4 regions of the Paenarthrobacter sp. OM7 genome follow, and region 1 is predicted to be linked to each of the others. Evidence: predicted binding sites of a transcription regulator. Region 1 holds the regulator's gene; each other region holds the start of a gene.

Region 1 (5,516 bases):
GGGGGTGTCCTAACCGGCTGAGAGCAAAGGAATATGGGAAATGTCCGCAGAGACTAACTTCTCGAATGCGCGTTTCATGACGGTGGCCGAAGTGGCCGACGTCCTGCGTGTTTCCAAAATGACCGTGTATCGCCTGGTCCACTCAGGGGAAATGCCCGCCGTACGGTTCGGGCGTTCCTTCCGGGTTCCTGAAGAGGCCGTTGCCCAGTACCTCAAGGGTGCCGTGGTGGACGGACAATCCGAGACCGCCTGAGGCTGCCGGGGTCCGTCCCGCGGACCGTGGTCACAGGGTGCCCCTTTGAAGCGGTACTCTGTTAAGGAACGTTTTACGTCAATGTAAGAATCTGTCAGTTGTACTTGTCTGCTTCCGCGGATCTGTTCCAACAGACAGGAACTTCTAGTTTGTAAGGAACTTTCGTGGGTTCAGTTATTAAGAAGCGCCGCAAGCGTATGGCCAAGAAGAAGCACCGCAAGCTGCTTCGCAAGACTCGCCACCAGCGCCGCAATAAGAAGTAGAGATACTTCACCAAGCGTGAATGCCCGTTGCCTCTCGAGGTGGCGGGCATTTTTGCGTCCCCGACGCTCTCTCACATCCCTCGGGTTTGGTGGGGTTCCTCTCTCACATCCCTCGGGTTTGGTGGGGTTCCTCTCTCACATCCCTCGGGTTTGGTGGGGTTCCTCTCTCAGGTCCCTCGGGAGAAACCCGAACTGACCGCGGGGTCCCGCCATGCTGATCCAAGAGCGCTCTTGATCTTCTGCGTTGCTGACGAAAAGTTTTCCACCAAGTCATCCTTTCCGAATTTCAGGACCGTCCAGCCTGCTGCTTCGAACGCCTTGTCGCGTCGCCGATCGCTAAATATCTGTTCGCGCCCAAGGTGATGGCCGCCGTCGTACTGTATTGCTACCCGCCGGCCACGGAAGCCCAAGTCCGCGGACGGCGAAAAAGGATCGTTCGGGCGGAGTAGCACCTGCAACTCCGGTTCGGGGATACCGGCGTCCAACATTGCCAAACGGAGCAGTGACTCGGGCGCGGAGTCGGAGCCAATACGCATGAGCTCCAATGCTTCTCGTGCCCTGACGACGCCCTGTAGATTGCTGTGCCTGCCCACCAGCTCGCGAAGTGCCTCCAGCGTGGTGAACGGTTTATCGCGTGCTTCGAAGTCCGGCCTGGGCCTGCGAATGAGCTCGTCACCCATGCAGACCAGGTCGGCGAGCGGAAGGCGTCTTGCAAGATCCAACCAGGTACGCGACCGAGTGCTGATCCGGATGCCCTGAACATTCTCGATCTCGTCGGCGGAGGCCACTACCGTGTGTCCGATTACGCCTTTGCGGCGGACGGACGGGAGATGCCTCGGCTTGCTGAGATGCAATTCATTGGAATCAGACAGCCACGGTGGAAGGCACACGCCATGAAGCCTCGCAGCCGTTACATGGGATATCCAGGCCCCTGGACTTGCGGCTGACAGTGACCTTGCAGCCGCCGATAGCTCAAAATCCCAATCCGATGGACGGTAAAGGCCCCGGCTCACCCCATCTATTCCTACACGATTCCACAGGTGCGATTGCTTCAGGCCTGCGGCCTCGGCCTCGTCAATGGTGAATGGTGCGTTGGTCAGTCGGGGCGGAAGGGGCCTGGCGTTCTGCATATCTGGCATTCTCGCCCAGAAACGCTTGAGTCATCGTAAGTTATCCACAGGCTCGTTGAGGCCATCGAGGGATGTGAGAGAGGGTTCGGTTCAAGCCCGAGGGGTGTGAGAGAGGGTTCGGGTCAAGCCCGAGGGATGTGAGAGAGGGTCAGATGCGGGGGCCGCGGAACCTTGAGAAACCCCGCCACAGGCCGTAGACCGCTCCGCCAACCGTGGCGGCCTTGAGCCCAAGCGTTGCTGCGCGGCGACCGGAACGGAAGTCGTACACCGGCCAGTTGTTCTCGCGGGCGTGCCGGCGCAACCTGGCGTCCGGGTTGATCACCACGGGATGACCCACCATGGTGAGCAAAGGTATGTCGTTGGCGGAATCGCTGTACGCCCAGCAATGATCCAGATCCAGGCCCTCACGATCGGCGACGAGCTGAACTGCGACTGCCTTCGCCGGTCCGTGCAGGATGTCGCCCACAAGTTTCCCTGTGTACATGCCACCTTCCACTTCACCCACGGTGCCAAGGGCGCCGGTCAGTCCGAGCCTGGTGGAAATGACCGTGGCCACCTCTATGGGTGTAGCCGTGACGAGCCAGACCTTGCGTCCAACCCTGAGATGCTGTTCCGCGAGGGCCTTGGTCCCCGGCCAGATCCGCGACTCGATCATTTCGTCGTAGACCTCTTCACCCAGGGCCTTGATGTCATCCACAGTGATGCCGGCAGCAAGGGTAAGCGCGGAGTCGCGGACCGAGTGGACGTCTTCCATGTTCTCGCCGCGCATGACGAATTTGAACTGCTTCCAGGCGAATCCGGCCGCTTGCGACAATGTGAAGGCCTTGCGTTCGTACATCTTGCGGGCCACATGGAAGAGGCTGGCGCCCTTCATCAAGGTGTTGTCGACGTCGAAGAAGGCGGCCTCGCCCGTGCGCTTCTGCACGTTGTCCTTCTGCACTATGGGCTTCTGCACCAAGGCATCTGCGACCACGGCGGCGTTCTTCTCCTCGGGCATGCCTTGAGTCTAGTCAATCGCCGCGGTCCGCGTTCGAGGGCGCACGGTGGCGTCACAGAAGGGCTCGGGATGTGAGAGAGGGTTGGCCGGAAGGGCTCGGGATGTGAGAGAGGGTTGGCCGGTAGGGCGCGGGATGTGAGAGAGGGTTGGCCGGTAGGGCGCGGGATGTGAGAGAGGGTTGGCCGGTAGGGCTCGGGATGTGAGAGAGGGTTGGCCGGTAGGGCTCGGGACGTGAGAGAGGGTTGGCCGGAAGGGCGTGGGATGTGAGAGAGGGTTGGCCGGAAGGGCGTGGGATGTGAGAGAGGGTTGGCCGGTACCTTTGAGATATGGCTATTCCCGACGTCGTTCTCCTCACCAAAGCTGACTGCCACCTGTGCACCGCGGCGCGTGCCGCCGTCGAGCGTGTCACTAAAAGTCTTGGCGTGCAGTGGAAGGAGCAGCTGATCGACGACGACCCCCAACTGCAGGAGCGCTTCGCGGAAGAGATTCCCGTGGTGCTGGTGGACGGCGTCCAGCGCGATTTTTGGAAGATTGACGAGGAACGTCTCACCCGCACCCTGAAGAAGGTCCTGGAGGGCTGAGGGGTTACCCGTTGGTAATGGCTTTTGTTGAGTCCGCCCGGGGGTCATAGAGTGGAACAACAAAGCGACGCAATGGAGAATACCGTGACTGCGCTGGAACCGTCCCCGGAGGCTGCAACCGGGGACAACGAACCTGCCACAAAGCAGATCCCGCCCGCGGCCGTGGCCCGGATGACGCTCTATTTGCGCGCGCTCAACTCCCTGTTGGCCGAAGGCGTGGAGCGGGTTTCGTCCGAAGCATTGGCGGAAGCCTCAGGTGTCAGCTCGTCCACCCTGCGCAAGGATCTTTCCTATGTGGGCTCGTATGGGACGCGCGGTGTCGGCTATGAAGTCCAGTACTTGAGCCGCCACATTGCCGCCGCCCTGGGTCTGACCCATGACTGGAAAGTTGCCATTGTGGGCGCCGGTAACCTCGGCAAGGCCCTGGCCCGGTATGGCGGGTTTGAGTCCCGCGGCTTCGACGTTGTAGCCATCTTCGACGCCGACCCCATGGTGATCGGCAACGAAGTAGGGTGGCTTCGCGTCAGCGACTCCGCGGAGCTTGAGCGGGTCCTTGAACGGACCCACACCAACATGGTGGTGCTGGCCCTGCCCGCCACCGTAGCGCAGGCTGTATGCGACCGCGTGATTGCCGCCGGGATCCGGAGCATCCTCAGCTTCGCGCCGGTGCTGTTGCAGGTTCCTCCGCACGTGAACCTCCGCAAGGTGGACATGGCCACGGAACTCCAGATTTTGGCGTACCACGCACAACGGGCGCAGACACCGGGCCAGGCTGTTTAGCCTTCGCCGGGTCCGCGCCCGCGTTTGAAGCGTCTTGAACTCTGGGTGTTTAGCGGCCGTACGGGTTCTGGTACGGGTTGCCGAAGGGCTGCGCCTTGCGGAAGTACGGGGCCGACGCCGGCAGGTACAGCATGACGATCGCCGCGACTCCCAGCAGGATCACGATGAGCTGCAGGATGCCGTAGGTGGCACCGAACTGGAACAGGCCGGTGAGGCCCAGGACGGAGATGGCGGCGAAGACGGTGCCCAGGATCCGTGCCCAGTTCTTGCCCTTGCGGACGGGGAAAGCGACCAAGGCGTAGAGACCGAGGGCCAGAACAGCGCCTACGACGGCGCTGACGCCGATCACACCGCGCATGCCTTCCATGGACCCTTCGGGGAGGTCCGTACCCTGCTGGCTTGCCTGCTGGTTCATGGCGCTGATGAAGGCATCAGCACCAGTGGTGGCCAACAGAAGCGAGCTGATAGCGGAAAGAATGCCGGCGGCAACGATCATCCAGAAGGCGTAGTTAACCATGGGCGGCACAGCGGTGGGACCGGGCTGCTGGCTGGGCCAGTTGGTGTCCTGTCCGTACTGCGGAGCGCCGGGAGCCTGGCCGTACGGGGATGACTGCTGGCCGTACTGCGGCGCGGCGGGGCTTTGCTGGCCGTACTGCGGCGCGGCTGGGCTTTGCTGGCCGTACTGCGGAGCGGCTGGCTGGGTGCCCGGCTGCTCGGGCTGGTTGGCATCGCCCGGGTTTGACGGCGGGTAGGGAGGGTTGCTCATGGCATTCCTTTGCTTGTTCGACTGCTGGTGCGGCCGCCGGGATCAGCAAAATGACCCTGCCCCCAGCGTGGTTCTGCTTCCACCGTACCTCCCGGGTCTGACCCTGCAGGTGATCCCACGCAGGTATTTCCGGCTCACGGCAAAAATCATCATGTTGGCTTACGCCTTCATGATGAAAGCCGCGGCAATCCGACAGGATTTACCGCGGCCTTCAGCCTGTATTGGCGCCGATAAGGCACGACGACGGCAGTTGCGTCAGCGCTAAGCGTGGCCCTTGACTGCCTTGAACCAAAGTTGGGAATTCGGAAGCCACATCAGGACTACGGCTACGGCGCTGACGAGGAAGCCGAACCAGTTGCTGCCAAGGCCCGTGCTGGAGCCGCCGGCACTGGCCGCACTGAAAATGGTGAGGAGCAAGGAGATGCCGGCCACGATGGTGAGGGCGAGGCGGGCCCACTCTTTGCCTTCCTTCATCTTCATCGCAAGGACTACCTGTGCCGCTGCCACCGCCAGGGTGAGGATGAGGATGATCAGCAGGATGGCTGCAACGCCAGGGGCGAAAGCGAAGAGGGCAATGATCGCGAAGAATCCGATCAGCCCGAACAGCAGGCCAAGGAGTCCGGAGATCACCCAGATGAAGTATGAAACCTTCAGCTCGGTGGGGAGGCCCTGGGTCTTGAACATTCCCGAGAATCCGCCCTGGGGCATGACGTCGTTGAAGTTGCGGGGCCCGTCAGTGGGCATCT
Region 2 (5,516 bases), 1.6 Mb from region 1:
TCCGAGCTTTTCCCCACCCGCATGCGCTACTCGGGTGTATCCCTGGGCTCGCAGGTCACCTCGATTTTTGCCGGCTCACTCGCGCCGCTGCTGGCAACCCAGTGGCTCAAGGACACCGGATCCTGGGTTCCCACAGCCATCTACCTCGTGGTCGCCTGCGCCGTAACGGTCGTCGCCGTTGTTTCACTGAAGGAGACCAAGGGCATCGCGCTCCAGGAAGTGGACGAGGCCGACGCCATCCGCCACGGACTCACTACCGCCTCGAAAGGCTGATTCGATGGACAACTCCTTGAACGGACGCAAAGCCCTGGTGACCGGTGGCGCGAGCGGAATCGGGGCAGCTTGCGCGCGGGCGCTCGCCGCCCGCGGTGCGAAAGTAGTAGTGGCCGACGTCGATGCCTCCGGAGCTGCGGCGCTCGCCGACGAGCTGGGCGGCACAGCCTGGACTGTGGATCTCTTGGACGTCGACGCGCTGGCCGCTTTGAGCCTGGACTGCGACATCCTGGTCAACAACGCCGGAATCCAGAAAGTTGCGCCGATCGAGGAGTTCGAACCCGCGGAATTCCGGCGGATCCTGGCCCTGATGCTGGAGGCTCCGTTCCTCCTCATCAGGGCCGCACTCCCGCACATGTACGCCAACGGGTTCGGACGGATCATCAACATTTCGTCGGTCCATGGGCTCCGGGCCTCGGCCTACAAGAGTGCATACGTCTCCGCCAAGCACGGTCTGGAGGGACTCAGCAAGGTCACGGCTTTGGAGGGTGGCGAGCGCGGTGTCACGTCCAACTGCATCAACCCCGGGTATGTCCGAACGCCGCTGGTGGAGAAACAGATCGCCGATCAGGCCCGTCTCCACGGCATCCCCGAGGCCGAAGTCCTGGCAAAGGTGATGCTGACGGAGTCCGCGGTGAAGCGCCTGGTGGAGGTGGAAGAAGTTGCGTCGCTGGCCGCGTGGATGGCCTCCGACGACGCCGGCATGGTCACCGGGGCGAGCTACACCATGGACGGCGGCTGGTCGGCCCGGTAGGCCGCGTCCGCTGGTCAGCCGGGTTAACTTTGGCCGCCGATGATTTCCTCGGCATTGTCGTATGCCCAGGTCACCAGGGGGATAAGCAGTGCCGTGAGCTCGCGGCCGCGTTCAGTCAGGCTGTAATCCACGCGCGGCGGGATGACGGGTTGTGCATCGCGGCGTACAAGTCCGTCCCGTTCGAGCGTTTTCAGGGTTTGGGCCAGCATTTTTTCGCTGATGCCTTCAGCGCGTCGGCGCAGTTCGCTCCATCGCTGATCTCCCTCGGACAGCGAAAGCAGGACCAGCACTCCCCATTTGCTGGTGATGTGGTCCAGCACCGTTCGGCTGGGGCAGCCGGCAGGGAAGACACCGTCCGCGACGCCGGCCGGGAGGGGAGTCAAGAGGGTACTTACTTTCATGTCAGTACCTTACCTTAAAGTGCGTACTCTCTTTCGGGAAGTTATCTGCGGGAGGGGTGGTTGTGATCGATGACCGACCCATTAACTTCCTTGAAAGGAACCAGTCATGAGCATCGTCATTACCGGAGCAACAGGCCAGCTGGGCCGCCACGTCATAGAGGCCCTCCTTGAGCGCAATGTCCCCGCTGACAGCATTGTTGCCACAGGGCGCTCCATCGAAAAGCTGTCCGGCTTTGTTGCCCGCGGCGTTCGCGCGGCTGCAATGGACTACGACGACCCCGCTTCGGTGGCCCAAGCGCTTAAGGGAGCCACCAAGGTCCTTCTTATTTCGGGAAGCGCCGTCGGCCAGCGGGTAGAGCAGCACCGCACGGTCATCGAGGCAGCAAAGGCCGAGGGCGTGGAACTTCTGGCCTACACCAGCATTGCCAACGCAGACACCACCCGCATGAAGCTGGCCGCAGAGCACCAGGCCACGGAATCCATCCTGAAGGAATCAGGCGTCCCCTTCGCCCTCCTTCGCAACAGCTGGTACATCGAGAACTACACCGACCAGTTGCCGGGAACGCTTGCCCAGGGAGCGCTTGCCGGCAGCGCCGGAAACGGCAAGGTCAGCGGTGCTTCCCGCGCAGACTATGCGCAGGCCGCAGCCGCTGTCCTGGTCGCGGAGCACCAAGCCGGGAAGATCTACGAATTGGGCGGGGACGAGGCCTTTACCTTGGACGAGTTGGCCGCCGAAATCAGCGCTGCATCAGGCAAATCAATCGAATACCGGGACCTCCCGGCAGACCAGTACGCCGATCTCCTGACGGGCGCAGGGGTACCCGAAGGCTTCGCGCAGATCCTGGCGGATACCGATCTGGGCATTGGCCGTGGCGATCTTTTGGTGACCACCGGTGATCTCCGGAAACTGATCGGGCGCCCGGCAACTGCCTTGTCCGAGGCCGTGCGCTCCGCAGCTGCTGCCATCTGAGCTTGACCCCCTCGCGGGGCGACAGTTAATGCCAATGTTCCGCGTGAACATTGGCATTAGCTGTCGTTTCGGCGCAGTGAATCAGGCGGTTTCGTCCACCAGTTCTGCCCGGCGCAGGCCGCCACCGCGGACCCAGAGTTTGTAGGCCACGAACAGCAGGACCAACCAGGTACCGCCGACATACAGGGCTACCCGGGTGTCCTCGAAAACGCCGAGGATGATGATGACCATCGCCATGAAGGCCATGGTCAGGATGGACGCAGCAGGCCACAGCGGAGAACCGAATTCCGACGCCGGCAGCCCCTTGCGCTTGATTTCCCGCTTCATGGCCACGTGTGACGCCAGGATCATCACCCAGACCCACACAGTGGCAAAGGTGGCGATCGATGCGATGAGCACAAAGACGTCCTCGGGAATCACGGCGTTCAGCACCACGCCAACCAGCAGGATGCAGCCCATCATCACCACTGTCATCCACGGAACGCCGTGCCGCGAGATCTTACTGAAGCTCTTCGGTGCGTGACCCTGTTGAGCGAGGCCGAACAGGATGCGGCCGGCTCCGAAGATGTCGCTGTTGATAGCGGAGAGCGCGGCGGTAATGACTACGGCGTTGAGGATGTGCGGTGCGGCCGGGATGCCCAGGCCGTCGAAGATCTGCACGAACGGGCTGCCGCTGCTGCCGATCTCGTTCCACGGGAAGATACTCATCAGCACACCCAACGTCAGCACGTAGAAGAGCAGCACGCGGACCGGCACGGTATTAACGGCCTGCGGGATGACTTTCTTGGGGTTGGTGGCTTCGCCCGCGGTAATGCCGATGGTTTCGATCCCGCCAAAGGCAAACATCACCACGGCGAACGCGGCCAGGAGCCCCTCGAAGCCGTTCGGGAAGAAACCACCGTGGTTCACAAGGTTCCCCAGTCCCGGTGCCACGCCGCCGCCGTCGCCCGTTTGGAAGCCGAACACCACAATCGCTGCACCGCCCACGATCATGGCGATGATCGCCACCACCTTGATGAGCGAGAACCAGAACTCAAGTTCGCCGAACACCTTCACGCTGAGCAGGTTCATGGCGCCAAGGAACAGAATGATCGCGAGCACCCAGATCCATCTGTCCACCTGGGGGAACCAGAACCCCATATAGATACTGAAGGCAGTGACGTCGGCGATGGCCACAATCGCCATCTCGAACACGTACGTCCACCCGGTCACGAATCCCGCGAACGGTCCCAGATACTTCGACGCGTACTGGCCGAAGGACCCGGACACGGGGTGTCGGACGGCCATTTCGCCGAGGGCGCGCATCACCATGAACACGGCCGCGCCGCCAATGATGTAGGCCAGCAGGACGGCCGGACCGGCTTTCTGAATCGCAGAAGCAGAGCCGTAGAAGAGGCCCGTGCCGATTGCGGATCCGAGGGCCATGAAGCGGATATGGCGGACGTTCAGGCCTCGGCTGAGCGCCGTACCCGCGGCCTGGAGGACAGAGTTCTCCGCGGCCAGCTTGGTTTGTTGCATAGTAAAACCTTCTCGTCTTTGGGAGGGGATCGCTATCCAGCAGATCACTTTTGGGCCTCTTGTGATCGGACTCACGGGGGTTTGGTGTCTTTGATCGCAGACACTGCTTTGGCGGACAGGGCCGCTGTAACGGACGGGGCTGCTTTAACTGACGGGGCGGTTTTAACTGACGGGGCGGTTTTGGGAGGGTGGTCAAAGTCATAGTCTCCGTTCGGATATGATGACCGCGGACAGCTCATCAATACGGTCAGGCATCCCTCGCTTTCAGCCTCGCCCCCTTGAATTCAGCGCTGCCACCGCATCCTTATGGGGGACTCTTGATTTCTGTACTTCGTCACACTCGACGCCGTTGGGCCGCTGCCGTTGTTGCCGCTGTGACTGGCGCGTCTTTGCTCTTTGCATCCCCAGCGCAGGCGTACGACATTCCCGATTTTGAGGTTCCCAGCGCATCGCAGGCTCCTTTGCCGTATGTCCAGCGGGCCACTGACACGGCGGGCGTCCTTGAGCTGTGGAGGACGGGTGGCCCGGCCGCCCGGGCAGCAGCGGCGTCGGCCCTGGTGGGCGGCGCAGGTGCGGTCCAGGCATTCGTCGACGGCGGACAGGACGCCCCGCTGGCAGCGGACCGCAAGCAGTTGGTCACCGAGCTGACGGAGCGGGGGAGCGGGCATGTTCGCTCCGTCGCTCAGAAGATCCTTGCTACCGGTGATCCGGGCAAGATCGATGCCTTCCTCGTAGAAGGCTGGGCCGGAACATGGCGGGGTGAACTCCGGACCGTGGCCACCTACTTCCTTCACTACGGCAACGTCCACGTTCAACGGGAGGCGTCCAAAAGCCTCGACGAAGGCGAAAAAGCCGTGGAGCAGTTCGTCCTGACCGGGTGGAGGGACAAGGCAAAGATGGCAGACCGCCAATCGGCATATGGCCTCATTGCTTCCGGGAATCCTGCCGTTTCTGTTGCTGCCAAGGCAGCGCTGGAAACCGACGACTCTGAGATCGTGGCTGATTTCCTGCGCTATGGGCAGTTCGTTGCAGGCGACCATCACGCTGAGGCGGCCGCCGTGACTGCGCTGCTCCAGCAGGTCAAGGACGACATCAAGGCCAACCCCGTCGGGGCCGCAGCAGTAGCTGACCGAGCGAAGACCGCCGTCGAACAGGCCAGGAGCGCCGCTGCGGCTGCACGGAAAGCAGACACGACACGTCTGAGTGTTGATCGTGATCTCCTCAGTGCCCAGGCTGTTCCGCGAAATGTCCTGGACAGCGCAAGCGTGGCTTCCGAGAAGCCGTTCAAGGAAGCCTTTGCAAAAGCCGCCAAGGAATTGCCCGGACTTCTGGTGACCCTCACCGCTCCCGGTGCCAACCTTGACGCACTGATCAAGGAGGCCCGGCAGGTCACCCTGGATCTCGCACTGGTCGGCACGCCTGAAGTGAAGAAGTCCGCCGCGACTGCCTTGTTGGGCGGGGATTCGGCCATCAAGGACTTCGTCACCACGGGCTACGGTGAGGCTGTCAGGTTGGACTCAAGCGGTGTGTCTGCGTTCGGCGCGGACCGTCAGCGGGTCTATCAACTACTGGCCCAGGGCGGCAGTCACGTCAACAAAGC
Region 3 (5,516 bases), 1.9 Mb from region 1:
CGAAGGAACCGGCCGACATCAGCGTCACACTGAGTGTCAGGGCAGCCTTGCGGCCCTTCCGGTCGGCATAGCGGCCGAAGAACCAACTGCCGATGGGACGCATGAGGAACGACGTCGAGAAGACAGCCATCGCCTCAAGGCCTGCCTGCAGGTCGTCCGAGGAGTTGAAGAAGTGCGACTGGAAATACGCCGCGAAAACCGTATAAACGTAGAGGTCGAACCACTCCACGAGGTTTCCTGCCGAGCCTTTGAGGATGTTGCTCACGGCTTTGCGTGTCTGGGCGGCTTCGCTCAGAGGTGCAGCTTGTTGGGTGCTCATCAATGAACCTTCCTGGACGGCGCCTGATACGGCAGCCGTGTCTTGCATGAGTTCGTTCTGTCCATGAAGCTGGTGCTCATGGCGTCCTTGCGCATGGCTCTTCGTCGACTAAGAAAGGCCCTCCGGGGTGAAGAGGACATGTTCCAAGCTATGGGTGATGCACGGCACAGCCATAGCTGGCGGGGCATTTCCTAACACTTCCTTAGGTTTCGGCCGGTTAGTGCTCGACGGCGGCCGCTCACCTTCAGGTTTTCGGTCGCAGCTTGGCGCTGTGGCTTTCCTGGATGGCCGGAGTTATCTTCGTGGCATGGATGCAGTTCGCCGCGCACCCCGCGCCGTGCAGCAGGCGGCAGCCAACATTCCGCTGCCGCCGGGCCAAGTTGTCGGTCTGGTGCTGGACGTGGTCCTCGACCGTCTGCATCCCGTTTCCGTCTCTGAGCGCAGCGTAAGACATAGAGCGGCCGGCGCTGTGTTGGTTCTGGCTGGCGCGGGGATCACCGCTTGGGCTGTTTCGGAGCGACGGCGTAGAACGGCAGGAAGCTTCGCGCTGGCCCACCCCGAAGATCTGGTGACCACCGGGCCCTATGCGGCGAGCCGCCACCCGATGTACCTGGGGTGGTGGCTGATACACGCAGGGGTGGCGATTTCCCGAGATTCTGCTTGGGCCCTGGTGACTCTGCCTGCAGGAATGGTGGTGGAACACCTGGGCGCTTTGTGGGAGGAACGCACTCTCCGGCAGGAATTTGGCCAGTCCTACGCCGACTACGAAAGAGAGGTTCCCCGGTATGTCGGCTCACCCGCGTGGTTGATTCGCACCAGTTTCCAAACAGCCAGACGGCCGACGCCGGCGGCGAGGGCGATGGATAACGAGAGCAGCCACGGACCGGTTGCCGAGAGTCCGCCAAACGGTGCGCACATGAGTAGTCCGACGGAGAAGAACGCGGCCACGTGAACCCACTGGCTCCGAATGCGACGCAGCGCCAGCCCAAGGAGCGATCCCACGGCAGCACCAACTGCCCAGGCGGGGAGCAAGCTGTAAATGAAAAAGATGATCCACCACTCAGGTGCTTGGATGCTGACGAGAACGCAGAAAGTCAGATGCGCTACTGCGGTGCCAACTGCCAGTCCTTTGCCGCCGAGCACCACTCTGTCCTTTGGCCCGTATCGCCAGCCTCCCGACGGGCTCCGCGTCGCCAGCGCGAATTCCTCCTTGTCTGACCAGGGTTCCTGACTCATGAATACCTCCGGGGGATGTGAGAGACGGTTCGCCTGAAGGGGCGGGGATGTGAGAGACGGTTCGCTTGAAGGTGCGGTTATGTGAGAGAGGGTTTGGGGTGCGCGTTGGCGATCTCGTTAAGCGCGCCAGCCAGCGATGGATACTCAAACGCGAACCCCGCGTCGAGCAACTTCCGGGGTTCTACCCACCGGCTCTTGAGGACCAGCTCGGTCTGTGTCCGAATGAGGACGGCGCCGGCCTCGAGCAGCCATGCGGGTGTCGGGATGCCAAAGGAGACACCCATGCTTCGCCGAACCATGGCCATGAGCTCCCGGTTGTCCACAGGGTGGGGCGTCGCCGCGTTCACCGGTCCGCTCAGCTCTCCGTGATCGTGGACGAACAGCACCGTCCTGAACAGGTCCTCCACATGGATCCAGCTGAACTTCTGCGTGCCCGGACCCATGTGCCCGCCCAAACCGAGGCGGGCGAGGTTCCGGAGGGGACTCATGACGCCGCCCGCCCCCAGGACAATCGCGATGCGGAGCGGCACTTTGCGGGTGCCGGGGACAACGGCAGCCGCCAACTCGTCTTCCCACGCACGCGCCACGTCCACGGAGAACCCGCTGCCCAATTCACCCGAGACCTCGGACTGCGGGTGATCTTCGGCGTGCCGGTAAATGGTTCCGGTGCTGGAGTTGATCCACGTCCTGGGCGGTTCGGCGCAGGCAGCAACAGCCCGGCCCAAGGCACGCGTGGTGAGAACCCGGGAGTCCAGAATCTGCCGGCGGTGCCGCTCGTCATAACGGCAATTCACGGATCGTCCGGCGAGGTTCACCAGCAGTTCGGCACCGTCCAGCACTTTGGTGATGGCGCCGTCGTCGTGCCATTGCGCGTCAGCCGAAGCGTCCCGCCCAACGGTCCGGACCTGCCAGCCTTCTTGAAGGAACCGCCGCTGAAAGTAGCTGCCTATGAAGCCAGTAGCGCCGGCGATGACTACTGTCCGCCGCATCACGAATCTTCCTTGACGTTGCGCACGAGTCCCAGAACGTCATCGAACACCTTGCTGACGCCCGGAATCTTCGCCAGCGACAAGCCGCGCGCCACCAGCGGGGCGGCGCCGTCGATCAGCTTGCGTGTGCGGCGCTGGTTCTCGGAGGTGTCGTAAACCCAGAACAGCGCGACTCCCATGTACGCCAGCCACAGCAGCTCGGGCAGATCGCCGCGCAGCTTCTTCGCAACGGCGGGGGAGGAGCCCTCGACGGCGGACCGGAAGATCGCGAGCGAAGCCTCCCGTGCGGCGGTGGACGCCTCGCCGAACGGATTGACGGGCGACGACGGCCGGATCGCCGTCGCGATGAAGTCGGAACCAAACTGGTGGTACGGCGCCATGACGTCGATGCCGGTGTGCAGCACTGCCTTCAGGCGGCCCGCGAGATCTTGGACTCCTTCCAAGGCCTGCGCCGCAACCACGGCGTGTTCATCCTGCACTTGAGCGTAAAGCTCCTGGACGAGCTCGTCCTTGGATGCGAAATAGTAGTAGGCATTGCCGACTGAGACCCCGGCCTCCTGGGCAATGGCTCGCATGGTGGTCTTCTCAAAGCCAACCTCGCGGAACATTTTCAGCGCGACGTCGGCCACTAATTGGCGGGTCTGCTCACTCTTTGCTGCCATGGTGCCGCTCCCTGGGACGTATTTTGAACGTGTTCAAGACTGAGTATGGCATATTTCTGAACACGTTCAAAAGGGGACGTGAGTGAGCGTTGGGTTCAAGCCCGAGGGATGTGAGAGAGCGTTGGGTTCAAGCCCGAGGGATGTGAGTGAGCGTTGGGGTGGAGGAGTGGGAGAATGGAACCGGTGCCGGGCCACATGCCCCACCAACCACAGTGCTAATACAGCGGGGCGCCCTGAACGAAGGAGCCTGCGCGAACCACTACGAAATGGATGACCCATGCCCTCGCCCTCAGGCTCCAGTACCTTGAGCAAGCCCGCCCCACGCTTTGCTTCAATAGGCTCCCCGTATTTCGGCATCATGCTGGCCATCATGGCCGTGGTGCTGATCCTGTCCAACATCGGCGCTTCCAAGGGCGTCGCGCTCGGGCCAATCCTGACTGACGGCGGGTTCTTCCTGTTCCCCATCGCCTACATCCTGGGTGATGTGATGAGCGAGGTGTACGGCTTCAAGGTGGCGCGCAAGGCCATCATCACCTCGTTTGCCCTCTCGGTCTTTGCCTCTCTCTGCTACTGGATCATCATCGTGCTGCCCGGTTTCAATGACGAGTACAGCATCGGCAAGCAAGCAGCCCTCGAAGGCGCCCTCGGACCCGTGCCGCTGATCGTCCTTGGATCGCTCCTTGCCTTCCTTGCCGGACAGACCATCAACTCCTGGATCCTGGTGAAGATGAAGGCCCGCACCGGCGAGAAGTCCCTGTGGGCACGCCTGATGGGCTCGTCCGTGGTGGGCGAATTCGTGGACACCCTGATCTTCTGCAGCATCGCAGCATCGGTCATCGGCATCACGGACTTTGGCTCGTTTCTGAACTACGCCCTGGTTGGCTTCGTCTACAAGACGGCCGTGGAGTTCCTGTTCGTGCCCGTCACCGTGCTGGTTGTCGGGTGGATCAAGAAGCGCGAGCCAAGCTACGGGGTAACGGCAGCCTAGGCTCGGGCCGAGTTCGCCGGAACCGTGTGAGTTCGCCGGAAGTTTCCGCACGCCCACGCAGGCTTCCGGCGATCTCGACGCCTACGAGTAGTACCGGCCCAGGGTCTCCGCCTTGAACTCGAAGAAATCCCCGGATTCGATGGCCAAGCGGGCGTCGTCCACCATCTTCACCACGAAGCGCTCGTTGTGGATGGAGATGAGCGTTGCCGAGAGCATTTCCTTGGCCTTGAACAGGTGGTGGATGTAAGCCCGCGAGTAGTTCACGCACGTGTAGCAGTCGCAGCCGTCCTGCAACGGCCCGAAATCGGTTTTATAGCGGGCCCCGGACAGGTTGAACCGGCCGAACGGTGTGTAGAACGCCGAATTTCGGGCCACGCGGGTGGGGGAGACGCAATCGAAGGTGTCGGCGCCGTTCTCGATGGCAGTGAAGATGTCGTCCGGCTCGGAGATGCCCAGAAGGTGCCGGGGCTTGTTCTCGGGCAATTCCTCGTTGCACCAGCGCACAATCGTGCCCAGGTTTTCCTTCTCCAGCGCCCCGCCGATCCCGTACCCATCAAAGGGCATGGCACCGAGATCCCGGCACGCCTTGCGGCGAAGGTCCTCATACTGCGCACCCTGGATCACGCCGAACAAGGCTTGATAGGGCTTGCCCACGCGGGAAGAAGTCAAGGAAGCGTGCTCCTCCAAGCACCGCAGCGCCCACAGCCGGGTCCGCTCCAGGGACTCCTCCTGGTAGGCCCGCGAGTTCTGCAGCGTGGTGAGCTCGTCGAAGGCGAACATGATGTCCGCGCCGATCTGGTGCTGGACCTGCATGGAAATCTCGGGGGAGAAGCGGTGCCTGTCCCCGTTGAGGTGCGATTTGAACCAGACGCCGTCATCGTCAATGTGCGCCAGCCGTTCCTTGCCCGGTGCCACGGCGTCGTCGGGTCCGGACGAATCGACGTTCTTCATGTCGATGACCTTCTTGAACCCAGAACCCAGGCTCATCACCTGGAATCCTCCGGAGTCGGTGAAGGTCGGCCCGGACCAGTTCATGAACGCGCCCAGCCCACCGGCGGCGTCGAGGATCTCCGGCCCCGGCTGCAGGTACAGGTGGTATGCGTTGGCCAGCACAGCCTGCGCACCGAGGTCGGCGATGGACTCGGGCAGCACCGCTTTCACGGTGGCTTTGGTCCCGACGGCGATGAACGCGGGCGTCTGGATGGTTCCGTGCGGTGTGGTGATGGTTCCGGTGCGGCCCAGGAAAGCTCCGCCGTTGGCATTCACTTGGGCGTCCGACGGCGAGCACGTTTCAGTCAGGCGCTGGCCCACCGAAAAGGAGA
Region 4 (5,516 bases), 920 kb from region 1:
TCCGGGCAGAACTCGATGAGGCGATCGCAGAGATCGCTGCTGAAGAGACGGTGGTGCGGGGCCAGCGCGCGGCTTTTGCGGAGGCTTTGGATGCCGGCCTCCTGGCCGTATACGAGAAGACCATTGCCAAGAGGGGAGTGGGCGCTGCCCGGCTGTTCCACGGCAAATCCGAGGGATCCGGCATGATGCTCAGCCCGGGAGACCTCGCCGAAGTCAAAGCCGCCGCGGAAGATGACATCGTGTTCTGCCCGGACTCAGGCGTTATCCTGGTCCGTTCGGCAGACTGGAACTGACAAGCCCTCAGCTGGCCGGCCCGAAACTCAGCTGGACAGGATGATGTTGAGCGCGTGGGGCTTGCGGGCAGTGCCCTCAACGAGTTCTGCCGTCCAGACTTCGCCGGCAGCCTTCAGGAGCTGATCCGGGGTTGCCGGCGCCTTGCCACGCCGGGTGATCAAGTGCCGCGCCAACTCTCCGCGGGTGTGCTTGGCGAAGTGGCTCACGACTGTGCGCTTGCCGTTGGCTTCATTGAAGACGTTGACGTTGACCGTCTGCGCGGCTGGGGGAGCCCAAGCAGCGGCATAGGTGCTGGAGCGGCAATCCACCATGAGTTCGCCGTCGGCACGTGAGGCGAGGGCGGCGTTAAGCTGCGGCTTCCAGAACGAGGCGAGGCGTCCGACGTCGGGCAGTGCCGTTCCCATGGACAGCCGGTAGGCAGGCACATGGTCGCCAAAGCCGATGGCGCCCCAGAGGGCGGACACCACCAGAATGGATTCAGTGGCCTTACTGCGCTGGGTTGGCGTCATGCTGTTATAGCCCAGGGCGTCGTAAAGCACGCCCGAATACACCTGGTGCGCAGGGGCTGCCGGTTCGGTACGGAGCCGGGTATTACGTTCGACGTCGTCCCGCAACGAGGCGCCGACGCCCAGGAGGGAAAGTGCGTCCTCGTGTGCGCTCACTGTGCCCAAAGCCTCGAGCACTTTTGCCCGGTAAGGATTCAGCTCCGGAAAGCTCAGCGACTCCCACTCGATGACGGGACCTTTGGGGGCAGGGGTCTTGCCTTCGGAAGGCGGCAGCAGAATCAGCACCCGTCGATATTACCGCCGGACTTTGGCCGGTCCCAACGCCGGTAGACTGGACGGCGGATGGGTCGACCAGGCGGTCGCGCGTCACGAAAGTGGCTCGAGGAACGTCCGGGCTCCGTAGAGCAGGGTGGTGGGTAACGCCCACTCGGGGTAACCCGCAGGCCAGTGCCACAGAGAACAGACCGCCTGCGCTGCGTGATGTTTTTCATCGCGGAGCAGCAGGTAAGGGTGAAACGGTGGTGTAAGAGACCACCAGCTCCCTGGGTGACCGGGGAGGCTAGGTAAACCCCACCCGGAGCAAGGCCAGACAGGACACGTTTGAGGGCTGCTCGCCCGAGTGTCCGGGTAGGCTGCTGGAGGGCGTCGGCAACGGCGTTCGTAGATGGATGGCCGCCACTCCCTTTCCGGTAACGGTAGGGGATGACAGAACCCGGCGTATCGGTCGACCCATCCATTTATGACTCGCGTAAACGCGCCGTGTGAGTGATTTCACGCCCCCGGGCGGCCTACGCCCCCTCCTTCCGCCCTAGAATGGTTACTGAACGTAGATGTTCTGCCGCCGGGACTGCGTTCGCAGCCGGCGGATTTTCTTTGCTCTCGTTCAAGGCGCTGTGGGTGGACCGAAGCCCGCCGGCGCATGTGCCGCAGGACTACTCCGGGCGGCCGCTGCCATCTGCATACGAGGACGTATGTGGTTGACCCAAGGAAGGTAGTTCTGTGAGCCAGACGTCAGATTCTTGTCTTGATAAGTGGATGGGCCGGGAGGCTCTCGCCGAGGCCATGATTCCGGTGATCGGCCGGCTGTACCGGGAAAACAACGTGGTCACCAGCATCCATGGCCGCAGCCTGATCAACAAGTCCACCATGAACATCCTCAAGGCGCACCGATTTGCCCGCCGGATGAGCAACCACGAGCTCCTGCTCGAAGAGACCGCACCCTTGCTGAACGCCCTGTCGGAGCTGGAACTCGGCGCAGCAGCCATTGACATCGCGCGCCTGACCGAAAAGTTCCGGGCAGAAGGCAATGGCGCCTCCCTGGACGAGTACTTGCGCGCTGAACTTGCCGAGATCGTGGGCAAGCGCGGCGCTGACGACCGGACCAGCACCGACGTCGTGCTTTACGGCTTTGGCCGCATCGGCCGTCTCCTGGCCCGCATCCTCATCGAAAAGGCCGGCGGCGGACACGGCCTTCGACTCCGTGCGATCGTAGTGCGCAAGGGCGCCGAGAATGATCTTGTGAAGCGCGCGAGCCTGCTGCGCCGCGACTCCGTTCACGGTTCCTTCGAGGGCACCATCCGCGTTGACGAGGAAGCCAACACCATCACTGCCAACGGCGTGCAGGTCCAGGTCATCTACTCGGACAACCCCGCCACGGTGGACTACACAGCCTACGGAATCAAGGACGCCCTGGTAGTCGACAACACGGGCCGCTGGCGCGATGCTGAGGGCCTCTCCCAGCACCTGCAAAGCAAGGGTGCTGCCCGCGTCCTGCTCACAGCTCCGGGCAAGGGCGACCTCAAGAACATCGTCCACGGCATCAACCACAAGGACATCTCGGACGATGACAAGATCGTCACTGCTGCTTCCTGCACCACGAACGCCATCACACCGGTGCTCAAAGCCATCAATGACAAGTTCGGCATCATCCACGGCCACGTGGAAACAGTGCACTCGTTCACGAACGACCAGAACCTTATTGACAACTTCCACAAGGGCGATCGCCGCGGACGTTCCGCTGCGCTGAACATGGTCATCACCGAAACCGGTGCCGCCAAGGCCGTGGCCAAGGCTCTTCCGGAACTTCAGGGCAAGTTGACCGGCAATGCCATCCGCGTTCCCACGCCGGATGTTTCCATGGCCATCCTCAACCTGAACCTGGAAAAGGGCACCACCCGGGACGAAGTCAACGATTTCCTCCGCGAAATGTCCTTGCACTCCGATCTTCGGAAGCAGATCGACTACATCGATTCTCCCGATGTTGTCTCAACGGACTTCGTCGGCTCGCGCCGTGCAGGCATCGTCGACGGCCTGGCAACGATCTCCAATGACAAGAACCTCGTACTTTACGTTTGGTACGACAACGAGTTCGGTTACTCATGCCAGGTTGTCCGTGTCATGGAGGAAATGGCCGGCGTCAACCCGCCGTCGTTCCCTGCCCGCGACGTCGTTGCTCCCATCGCCGTTCTGGAAACGGCCGGCGCCTAGCAGCCGTAAGTATTCGCGGGTTTCCCGGCTGAATCACTGGTATCAGCCGGGAAACCTGACCAAAATGGGTTCATGGAAAATGAATCAACTTTGGAGCACGAAACAGCACTGGAACACGCACTGGACGTAGCCCGAGCCAATCACAAACAAGCCCAAAAACTCCTGGATCAGGCTGTTGCGGCCAACGCCTCCGGCGACGTCCCGGACCAACGGGTGGAGCAACTGCGGGCACTCCTCGCGCTGGCAACCGAGGACCTCCAACGCGTGCTGCGCGAGCAATAAACCCGGAGATCCGCCCCCACGGTGTGACTTCTCCTACACACTGTGGATACCGGCTCTTTCTGTCGGGGCCTTGTCCTACGCTCGTAGGACATGCCTGCCCCCACTGGACGGAGTCCCTTGAGTATCACCTGGTCTGCCTACAAACGCGCCCGCCGCAGATCCCGGCAAGCATGGACGATTCTCGCCCTGGCTGCCGCAACCATCGTGGCGGCGCTTTCCTGGTTTTTCACCGCGGGCCAATTCTCCGCAGCAGATCCATGGGTAGCAGGACCCAGCGAAGCGCCCGTTTACAACCCCCTCTGGATGAAACCCGTGCGCGGCGCCGCCCCGGTGACTGCCGAGAAGGCCGCCGATGCCTTGGACCGGCTGCCGGTCAAGGGCAGGGCCCCCAAATCAGACTATGACCGGGCGGCCTTCGGACAGGCCTGGGCCGATGCCGACCGTAACGGGTGCGACACCAGGAACGACATCCTCCGGCGTGACCTTTCCGCTGTCGAGTTCACAGAAGGATCTTCCTGCAAGGTGGCCGGTGGCAGTTTCAACGAACCCTACACCGGGGCACAGGTGGTTTTCAGGCGGGGGCAGGAAACAAGTGCGGCCGTCCAAATCGACCATGTGGTTGCCTTGGCGGACGCATGGCAAAAAGGGGCACAACACCTGACCGTTCAGCAGCGGCAGACTTTCGCCAACGATCCTTTGAACCTGATTGCGGCCGACGGTCCTGCGAACGTCAAAAAAGGGGCGGGTGACGCTGCGACGTGGCTGCCGGCCAACAAGAACTTCCGCTGCCACTACGTCGCCCGGCAAATTTCCGTGAAGGCCGCGTACAAGCTCTGGGTAACACAGGCGGAAAAGGACGCCATGAAGGGCGTACTCTCCTCCTGTCCGGAGCAACAGACCATCTACAGCTCGAGGTGACCGTGCCCCAACTGCCAGGTGCCGCCGTCGTCGATTCTCTCCAAGACCACCCGCTGAAGTGACGTCTCCCGGGGAAGCTTGTCCAGGTCCTGGAGCCCGCGCTGCCGGAAGGTGAAATACACGGCGTCGGTAGGGGCTTCAGAACAACGGTCCAGCGTGAAGCGCCGGGCAAACGAGGCAATGTTGCTCTCAGGCAGGTGGTCCGCAAGATAGGGGTCCAGCATCCACGAATCGCACGTGGCAACGGCTGCTGGCTTATCAGGGAAGTATCGGGGGAAGAACAGGCGGGCCTCGGACAAGCTGGCATCCACCGAGGCGGGGGACAGCCCGCCATCTTCTGGAATGTGGACGCCGAGTACCCAGTGACCGTCAGCCGCGGGGGTACCGGCTTGAGCGGTTTCCTCCGGGCTGCGGACCAGATGGAACTGCAGGCGGCCCAGCCTGAACAGGTTCCCTGCCATGTGCAAGGTCATCCAGCCCCAGGTATCGAGGCCGAACCGGCCATGGACCCGCCGGTTGATCCTGAGCTGCAGTCCCATGTCAGCCAGCGATGCCGCAGAGACTTCGGGACTGATACCGAGCTTCAGGTGATAAGCGTGGACGGTGGGGGAGAAGCGGAGCAGTGCTTCGATCCAGACCGATTCGTCGGGGTTGTCTTCCTGGATGCTGTCCAGTGGAAAGGAATCCAGCCGCTCGTCCATGGCAGCCATGGCGCGCAGCACCGCTTCGCCGGGCGGAGTTGCGAGAAGGGCGGTGCACTCCTCCGCGTCGTCGCCGCTGATGTCCAGGAGTTCGAAGAGTCCAGTGTGCGGGGTCGGGGTCATGGCTCAGTGTCCAAAAGGATCGGGATCGACGCCGGGCATCCACGTCAGGCCGGGCACGCCCCAGCCGTGCTTCTTCGCTTGCTTGAGGGCCTTCTTTGCGTACCTGTCCACCAGCCGGTTAACGTACAGCTTGCCGTCCAGGTGGTCGAACTCGTGCTGCAGAATCCGGGCAAACCAGCCGGTCGCTTCAAAGTCCACAGGGTTG

The links. The regulator Rex, encoded in region 1, represses fermentation and respiration genes when NADH is low (regulators of the CRP and FNR family bind a similar motif). The targets are predictions, from matches to a motif close to CTTGTGAANNNNTTCACAAG.
Region 2: QEH68_RS02335 (ALF repeat-containing protein) is a predicted target of Rex. The motif match lies at 3,975-3,994, and genes of this name have one in related genera.
Region 3: QEH68_RS03945 (queuosine precursor transporter) is a predicted target of Rex. The motif match lies at 3,260-3,279, and genes of this name have one in related genera.
Region 4: QEH68_RS12335 (glyceraldehyde-3-phosphate dehydrogenase) is a predicted target of Rex. The motif match lies at 1,559-1,578, and genes of this name have one in related genera.

Annotation. Positions count from the first base shown of each region.
Region 1 is NZ_CP123579.1:3,596,175-3,601,690, reverse strand. Features, by position in the region: gene QEH68_RS16575 (helix-turn-helix domain-containing protein) at 41-253, shown strand; gene QEH68_RS16570 (AURKAIP1/COX24 domain-containing protein) at 418-516, shown strand; gene QEH68_RS16565 (DUF559 domain-containing protein) at 684-1,406, opposite strand; gene QEH68_RS16560 (HAD-IB family hydrolase) at 1,795-2,643, opposite strand; gene QEH68_RS16555 (glutaredoxin family protein) at 2,970-3,224, shown strand; gene QEH68_RS16550 (redox-sensing transcriptional repressor Rex) at 3,309-4,004, shown strand; gene QEH68_RS16545 (hypothetical protein) at 4,054-4,770, opposite strand; gene QEH68_RS16540 (hypothetical protein) at 5,032-5,516, opposite strand, start outside.
Region 2 is NZ_CP123579.1:467,784-473,299, forward strand. Features, by position in the region: gene QEH68_RS02310 (MFS transporter) at 1-273, shown strand, start outside; gene QEH68_RS02315 (3-hydroxybutyrate dehydrogenase) at 278-1,027, shown strand; gene QEH68_RS02320 (helix-turn-helix domain-containing protein) at 1,051-1,428, opposite strand; gene QEH68_RS02325 (SDR family oxidoreductase) at 1,535-2,398, shown strand; gene QEH68_RS02330 (amino acid permease) at 2,480-3,916, opposite strand; gene QEH68_RS02335 (ALF repeat-containing protein) at 4,234-5,516, shown strand, end outside.
Region 3 is NZ_CP123579.1:825,756-831,271, forward strand. Features, by position in the region: gene QEH68_RS03920 (MFS transporter) at 1-319, opposite strand, end outside; partial or broken gene QEH68_RS03925 (methyltransferase) at 627-1,010, shown strand; gene QEH68_RS03930 (hypothetical protein) at 1,082-1,555, opposite strand; gene QEH68_RS03935 (TIGR01777 family oxidoreductase) at 1,633-2,544, opposite strand; gene QEH68_RS03940 (TetR family transcriptional regulator) at 2,544-3,206, opposite strand; gene QEH68_RS03945 (queuosine precursor transporter) at 3,484-4,194, shown strand; gene tgt (tRNA guanosine(34) transglycosylase Tgt) at 4,276-5,516, opposite strand, start outside.
Region 4 is NZ_CP123579.1:2,671,465-2,676,980, reverse strand. Features, by position in the region: gene QEH68_RS12350 (C4-type zinc ribbon domain-containing protein) at 1-293, shown strand, start outside; gene QEH68_RS12345 (peroxide stress protein YaaA) at 321-1,085, opposite strand; RNA gene rnpB (RNase P RNA component class A) at 1,144-1,536, shown strand; gene QEH68_RS12335 (glyceraldehyde-3-phosphate dehydrogenase) at 1,836-3,287, shown strand; gene QEH68_RS12330 (hypothetical protein) at 3,360-3,569, shown strand; gene QEH68_RS12325 (HNH endonuclease family protein) at 3,687-4,487, shown strand; gene QEH68_RS12320 (acyltransferase domain-containing protein) at 4,472-5,311, opposite strand; gene def (peptide deformylase) at 5,315-5,516, opposite strand, start outside.